DNA from 3 places in the Serratia sp. AS12 genome. Region 2 is predicted to be linked to each of the others. Evidence: predicted binding sites of a transcription regulator. Region 2 holds the regulator's gene; each other region holds the start of a gene.
The links. The regulator PurR, encoded in region 2, represses purine synthesis genes. The targets are predictions, from matches to a motif close to CANGCAAACGTTTGCNTG.
Positions count from the first base shown of each region.

Region 1: the regulator PurR is predicted to act here: its motif matches at 1,290-1,307, upstream of serA (phosphoglycerate dehydrogenase).
Region 3: the regulator PurR is predicted to act here: its motif matches at 961-978, upstream of glyA (serine hydroxymethyltransferase).

Region 1 covers NC_015566.1:4,416,073-4,418,349, forward strand. Annotated here, with positions in the region: gene serA (phosphoglycerate dehydrogenase) at 1-1,207, opposite strand, end outside; gene rpiA (ribose-5-phosphate isomerase RpiA) at 1,533-2,189, opposite strand.
Region 2 covers NC_015566.1:2,296,879-2,299,155, forward strand. Annotated here, with positions in the region: gene punR (DNA-binding transcriptional activator PunR) at 1-663, shown strand, start outside; gene purR (HTH-type transcriptional repressor PurR) at 660-1,685, opposite strand; gene SERAS12_RS26215 (YnhF family membrane protein) at 2,009-2,098, shown strand.
Region 3 covers NC_015566.1:4,109,159-4,111,435, forward strand. Annotated here, with positions in the region: gene glyA (serine hydroxymethyltransferase) at 1-841, opposite strand, end outside; gene hmpA (NO-inducible flavohemoprotein) at 1,216-2,277, shown strand, end outside.

The sequences.
Region 1 (2,277 bases), 2.1 Mb from region 2:
CAATCGCCTTCATGCGCTGCAATGCGGCGTCAGCACGTTCGATTTCCGCTTCGATATCGATAACCACGTAGCCGATTTCCGGACCGGTTTGCAGGTACTGCGCGGCGATGTTCACCCCTTCTTCAGCGAAGATCTGGTTAATCTGCGTCAGTACGCCAGGGCGGTTCTCGTGGATGTGCAGCAGGCGGCTGGCGTTCGGGCCATGCGCCGGCAGCGACACTTCCGGGAAGTTAACCGCCGACAGGGTCGAACCGTTGTCGGAGTATTTCGCCAGCTTGCCCGCCACTTCGTCGCCGATGTTCTCCTGCGCTTCCTGAGTAGAGCCGCCGATATGCGGAGTCAGGATCACGTTGTCGAACTCGCACAGCGGCGAGTTGAACGGCTCGCTGTTGGTCGCAGGCTCTTCCGGGAAGACGTCGATCGCCGCACCGGCCAAATGTTTGCTGGCCAGTACCTTGCACAGCGCAGGGATATCCACCACGGTGCCGCGCGAGGCGTTGATCAGAATCGAGCCCGGCTTCATCAGCGCCAGCTCTTCTGCACCCATCATGTTCTTGGTCGACAGGGTTTCCGGCACGTGCAGCGTCACCACATCGCTCATATTGAGCAAATCGGACAGATGCCTTACCTGCTGGGCATTACCCAACGGCAGCTTGTTCTCGATGTCGTAGAAAAACACCTTCATGCCCAGGCCTTCGGCCAGGATACCCAACTGGGTGCCGATATGGCCGTAGCCGATAATCCCCAGCTTCTTGCCACGTGCTTCGAACGAACCGACGGCCAGTTTCTGCCACTCGCCACGGTGTGCCTTGGCGTTGGCGGAAGGAATGCCGCGCAGCATCAGCAACAGCTCGCCCAGCACCATTTCGGCCACGGATCGGGTATTGGAGAAAGGTGCGTTAAACACCGGAACGCCGCGTTTGGTCGCCGCTTTCAGATCAACCTGGTTAGTGCCGATACAGAAACAACCCACCGCCACCAGTTTTTCGGCGGCAGCGAAAACTTCTTCGGACAGATGCGTACGCGATCGGATGCCGACGAAGTGAGCATCGCGGATGGATGCCTTAAGCGCTTCGGTGTCTAACGCACCTTTGTGATATTCAATGTTGGTATACCCGGCCGCACGCAGATTATCTACCGTGCTTTGATGAACCCCTTCCACCAACAGGAATTTAATCCTGTCTTTCTCCAATGATACTTTTGCCATTTACCCGACCCTATATTCAGACTTCAGAAGCGGCTGTTGTGGAACAGCACGCATCCAACATAACAAAAATAACGCGGGCGGCAATACAAACGATTGCCTGCCCGTCAGTACAAGGCTCAGCGTTGTTGCTGGTTTTTGGCAGAAAATGCCAAAGGGAAAGAAATAGACAGAAGCTTTGTGGAGCCAAGGCTCACAATGTGACATATGTCACCAAATTTGGCGCTTTTAATAAAAGATATTTTAGCCAGTGAATTATGCGGTCAGGCAGGATCCAAGACCGCATACAAGATAAAGGCGCACTATACGCGCCTCCATAGCATGGGGGTTATTCAACCACCTTCACGCCGTCAGGCGTACCGACCAGCGCCACATCCGCGCCACGGTTGGCGAACAGGCCGACGGTCACCACCCCGGCGATGCCGTTGATTTTGTTTTCCAGCGCAATGGCATCCATGATGCTCAGGTTATGCACATCGAGGATCACGTTGCCGTTGTCGGTCAGCACGTTCTGACGGTACTCCGGCAGGCCGCCCAGCTTCACCAGCTCACGCGCCACATAAGATCGCGCCATCGGGATCACTTCCACCGGCAGCGGGAACTTGCCCAGCACGTCTACCTGTTTGCTGGAGTCGACGATACAGATAAACTTGCGCGCGATGGCGGCAATGATTTTTTCACGCGTCAGCGCCGCGCCGCCGCCTTTGATCATCTGCATCTGGCGGTTGATTTCATCTGCGCCGTCGACGTAAATATCCAACGAATCCACTTCGTTGCTGTCGAACACGTGGATACCCAGGCTTTTCAGCTTGGCGGTAGAGGCGTCGGAGCTGGACACCGCCCCTTCGATCTGGTGCTTGATGGAGCCGAGTGCGTCAATAAAGTGGGCGGCGGTAGAGCCGGTGCCCACCCCAACGATGGTGCCCGGGGTAACGTAATCCAGCGCTGCCCAGCCAACCGCTTTTTTCAGTTCATCCTGCGTCATGATATGTCCATTGCCTCTGTACGAAAACGTGTGCGTATTATAGGGTAAATCGCTATTTTTCACTCCGGCAGGATCACACTTCTTCACC
Region 2 (2,277 bases):
AAAATCGCGGTGGATATCATCGTCAAACCGCAGCGCTGCCGTCAGCTGGTGCTGGATTTTTACCGCCATTTCCCCGATGTCGAGCTGTTGGTCCAACCCGAAGTGTTTAACGGCGTATGGGATGCGCTGGTGGATGGACGCGCCGATATGGCGATCGGCGCTACGCGGGCGGTGCCGGTTGGCGGTGGTTTTGCCTTTCGCGACATGGGCGACATGCGTTGGTTGTGTGTCGCCAGCCCACAGCATCCATTAGCGGGGTTGGATGGCCTGCTGAATGATGATCAGCTCCGGCCTTTCCCTTCGCTGTGTCTGGAGGATACGTCACGCAATCTGCCCAAGCGGGTTACCTGGACGCTGGACAATCAACGGCGGCTGGTGGTGCCGGATTGGGCCTCTGCGGTGGATTGTCTGTGTGCTGGGTTGTGCGTCGGCATGATGCCTGCGCATCAGGTGCTGCCGTTGGTGCAGCGTGGCGAGTTGGTGGCGCTGCAACTGCAACAGCCATTTCCCGCCAGCCCATGCTGCCTGACCTGGCAGCAGAATACCCCATCGCCGGCGATGGCCTGGCTGCTTGATTATCTGGGGGATAGCGAAACCTTGAATCAGGAATGGTTAAGCGAAGTGACGCCGGAAACCGCCTTGGCTCCCGGCGCTGGCGACTAGCGGCGGTAATCGATGAAGGGACCGTCGGCGACCGAGCGGCGTTCAACCAGCTTCGGATGTACTTCAATGACTTGCGATTCTTCACGCTTGCTGATGATGCGATCCAGCAGCATGGTGAACGCCATCTCGCCCAAACGCTCTTTGGGCTGATGGATGGTCGTCAGTGCCGGCGTGAAATAGCGGGCGTTGCGCACATTATCGTAACCAATAACGGAAATATCCTGCGGTACGCGTAACCCCAGCTCATCAGCGGCGCAAATAGCACCCATTGCCATGATGTCGCCGCCGCAGAATACCGCCGTCGGGCGCTGTTTCTGCGATAATATCTGGTGCATGGCCTTGTAGCCGGATTCCGGTTCGAAGTCACCCTGTACAATCCACTCGTCGCGTACCTCGATATTGGCTTCTTCCATGGCTTTTAAAAAGCCCTGATGGCGGCCGCCGCCGGTATTGCGCGCTAATTGGCCCGGAATGGCGCCAATCTCACGGTGGCCACGCTCGATCAGATAGCGGCCGGCCAGATAACCGCCTTCGAAGGCGTTGTCGATAATGGTATCGGTAAAATCACCGCGCGCTGCGCCCCAGTCCATGACCACCATCGGGATGTTACGGTAATCTTCCAGCATCCCCAGCAATTGATCCGGGTATTCAGAGCACATCACCAGCAGGCCATCGACGCGTTTTTGCGCCAGCATCGCCAGATAAGCGCGTTGCTTGTCCAGGTTATTGTGCGAGTTACACAGGATCAGCGTATAGCCTTTGCTGTAACAGCTGTTTTCCACCGCCTCGATCACTTCGGCGAAATAGGGCGCTTCGCTGGAGGTAGCCAGCAGACCGATAGATTTAGTGTGATTGACTTTCAGGCTGCGCGCCACGGCGCTGGGAGAATAGTGCAGCTCTTTGATCGCGGCCGCAACGGCCGCTTTAGTCTCTTCGGCGACGAAACGAGTCTTATTGATGACGTGCGAAACGGTGGTGGTGGAAACGCCAGCGCGTTTGGCCACATCTTTAATCGTTGCCATGTAAAGAATGACTCCTGAACTCACATGTTGCAGCATGTAAGTGTGATGTTAATCGTTTGCCTGCGTAGATCCTTCTTCCAAATAAGCGAAGCTGAGTTTTTAGTGTGTTGAAGTCGTCAGCGTTTGGTCAGGAGGGCATTTTTGCCGGTACGCAGTTGTGAACTGCGAATTTTGTCCCATATTGAGCCAAAGTGGAAGAGGTAATCAGTATTATAAACCGGGAAATGATAACAAGATTTTATTGTCTAACTGTGGGAAAATGGGTTGACGCATTAATTGTGTGCCTTTTATCCTTGGGATAACCCGTCTGAAAAGGAGTTGTAATGGATACCGATCTGAAAATGTCACTGTTCACCACTGTGTGTGCGCTGGCCGTTATTATTGCTTTTAGCTTCACCGCGGCGTTGAACTGATCCCCGGTTGTCACACAGGCGCAGTCCGCAGTCCGCTGTGCCTGTTCGCATTTTCCCGCCGCTACGTCAGATTTTTCCCCAAGTGCTCCGTTCACTCACACCCGGATGTCTTCCATGCGGCTTCGTTAAACTGTGGTCTGAGAACGACGAAAGGGCCTAAGGTCAGGTAGGCGGTGAGG
Region 3 (2,277 bases), 1.8 Mb from region 2:
CCATCGCTTCTTTCAGCGCTACCGCTTTACCGGCAATCACATGCATCAGCGGGCCGCCCTGGCCGCCAGGGAATACGGCGGAGTTCAGCTTCTTGTACAGATCTTCATCACCGCCCTTCGCCAGGATCAAGCCGCCACGCGGACCCGCCAGGGTTTTGTGGGTGGTGGTGGTGACGATGTGCGCGTGCGGAACCGGGTTCGGATAAACGCCGGCGGCGATCAGGCCCGCAACGTGCGCCATGTCAACGAACAGGTAAGCACCGATGCTGTCTGCGATTTCACGCATTTTTGCCCAGTCAACCAGACCGGAGAAGGCTGAGAAGCCGCCGATGATCATTTTTGGTTTGTGGGTCTGCGCTTGCTTGGCCAGATCGTCGTAGTCGATTTCGCCTTTTTCGTTGATGCCGTAAGGCACCACGTTGTACAGCTTGCCGGACAGGTTGACCGGTGAACCGTGGGTCAGGTGGCCGCCGTGCGCCAGGTTCATGCCCAGAATGGTGTCGCCCGGCTGCAGCAGCGCGGTGTAGACGGCGAAGTTAGCCTGGGAGCCGGAGTGCGGCTGAACGTTGGCGTAATCTGCGCCAAACAGCTCTTTAGCACGGTCGATGGCCAATTGCTCAACGATATCCACGTATTCGCAGCCGCCGTAATAACGCTTGCCCGGATAGCCTTCAGCGTATTTGTTGGTCAACTGGGAACCCTGAGCCTGCATTACGCGTGGGCTGGTGTAGTTCTCAGACGCAATCAGTTCAATGTGCTCTTCCTGACGCACGACTTCTTGCTCCATTGCACGCCACAGTTCGGCATCATAATCGGCAATGTTCATTTCACGCTTTAACATCCGGCATCTCCTGACTTAAATCGGCTAACTAAAAAATCACCAAATAACTACCCGGTTGGGTTCTGGGCAACAGTGTAAACTGTTTTCCCCTACCGAGGATAGGTCTTGACAGAGGTTTTTACGCAAACGATTGGCATGACGCGCTGCAAGGCTTTGATCCGATAAATCACGCCATCCGGCAACGGATTTTTACTCATGCTGAGAATGCGTTTTTTTCATGTTCTGTGAGCGGGATCGTCGCTTAACAACGCCGCAACAAGAATAAGGGTATTTACAGCCCCGGCGGAAATCGCTAGTATTTGCGCAAATCTAAAGATGCATTTAACATGCATCTTTATGAGTATTCCAATAATTGAAGTCAAAGGAGCGCTACCATGCTGGATAGCCAAACCATCGCCACCGTAAAATCCACGATTCCCCTGCTGGCTGCAACCGGGCCTAAACTGACCGCTCATTTCTACGATCGCATGTTCGAACACAATCCTGAGTTGAAAGATGTTTTCAACATGAATAACCAGCGCAACGGCGATCAACGCCAGGCGTTGTTCGATGCGATCTGCGCCTACGCCGCCAATATCGAAAATCTGGCGGCGTTGCTGCCGGCGGTAGAGCGTATTGCCCAGAAACACACCAGCCTGAATATCCAGCCGGAGCAGTATCAAATTGTCGGCGGCCACCTGCTGGCGACGCTGGACGAAATGTTCAGCCCAGGCCAGGAAGTACTGGATGCCTGGGGCAAGGCCTACGGCGTATTGGCGAACGTGTTTATCCAGCGTGAAGGCCAGATTTATCAGGAAAGTGAAAACGCGAATGGCGGCTGGCGCGAACGGCGCGCTTTCCGCATTGTCAAAAAGCAGCCGCAAAGCGATGTGATTTGCAGCTTCGTGCTGGCGCCGGTAGACGGCGGCCGCGTGATTGACTTCAAGCCGGGGCAATATCTGGCGGTCTATATCAATCACGACAGCATGGAAAATCAGGAAATCCGCCAATACTCACTGACCACCGCGCCGAACGGCGAATACTACCGCATCGCGGTGAAGCGTGAAGATCAAGGTAAGGTCTCGAATTTCCTGCACCAGCAGGCCAAAGAGGGCGATGTGCTTTATCTGGCGCCGCCGCACGGGGATTTCTTCCTTGACGTGCAGCCAACCACCCCGCTAGCCCTGATCTCCGCCGGCGTAGGCCAAACGCCCATGCTCGGCATGCTCAATACCCTGCACGACAGTCAACATCAGGCGAAAGTGCACTGGTTGCATGCAGCGGAAAACGGCAACGTTCACGCCTTTGCAGATGAAGTGGCGGATATCGCCAGCCGCATGCCAAACCTGAGCCGTCACGTCTGGTACCGCGAGCCGGGCACCGACGACGTGGAAGGCCGCGATTATCAGAGCCGCGGGTTGATGGACCTCAGCGCACTGCGCGAAACGCTCGACGAT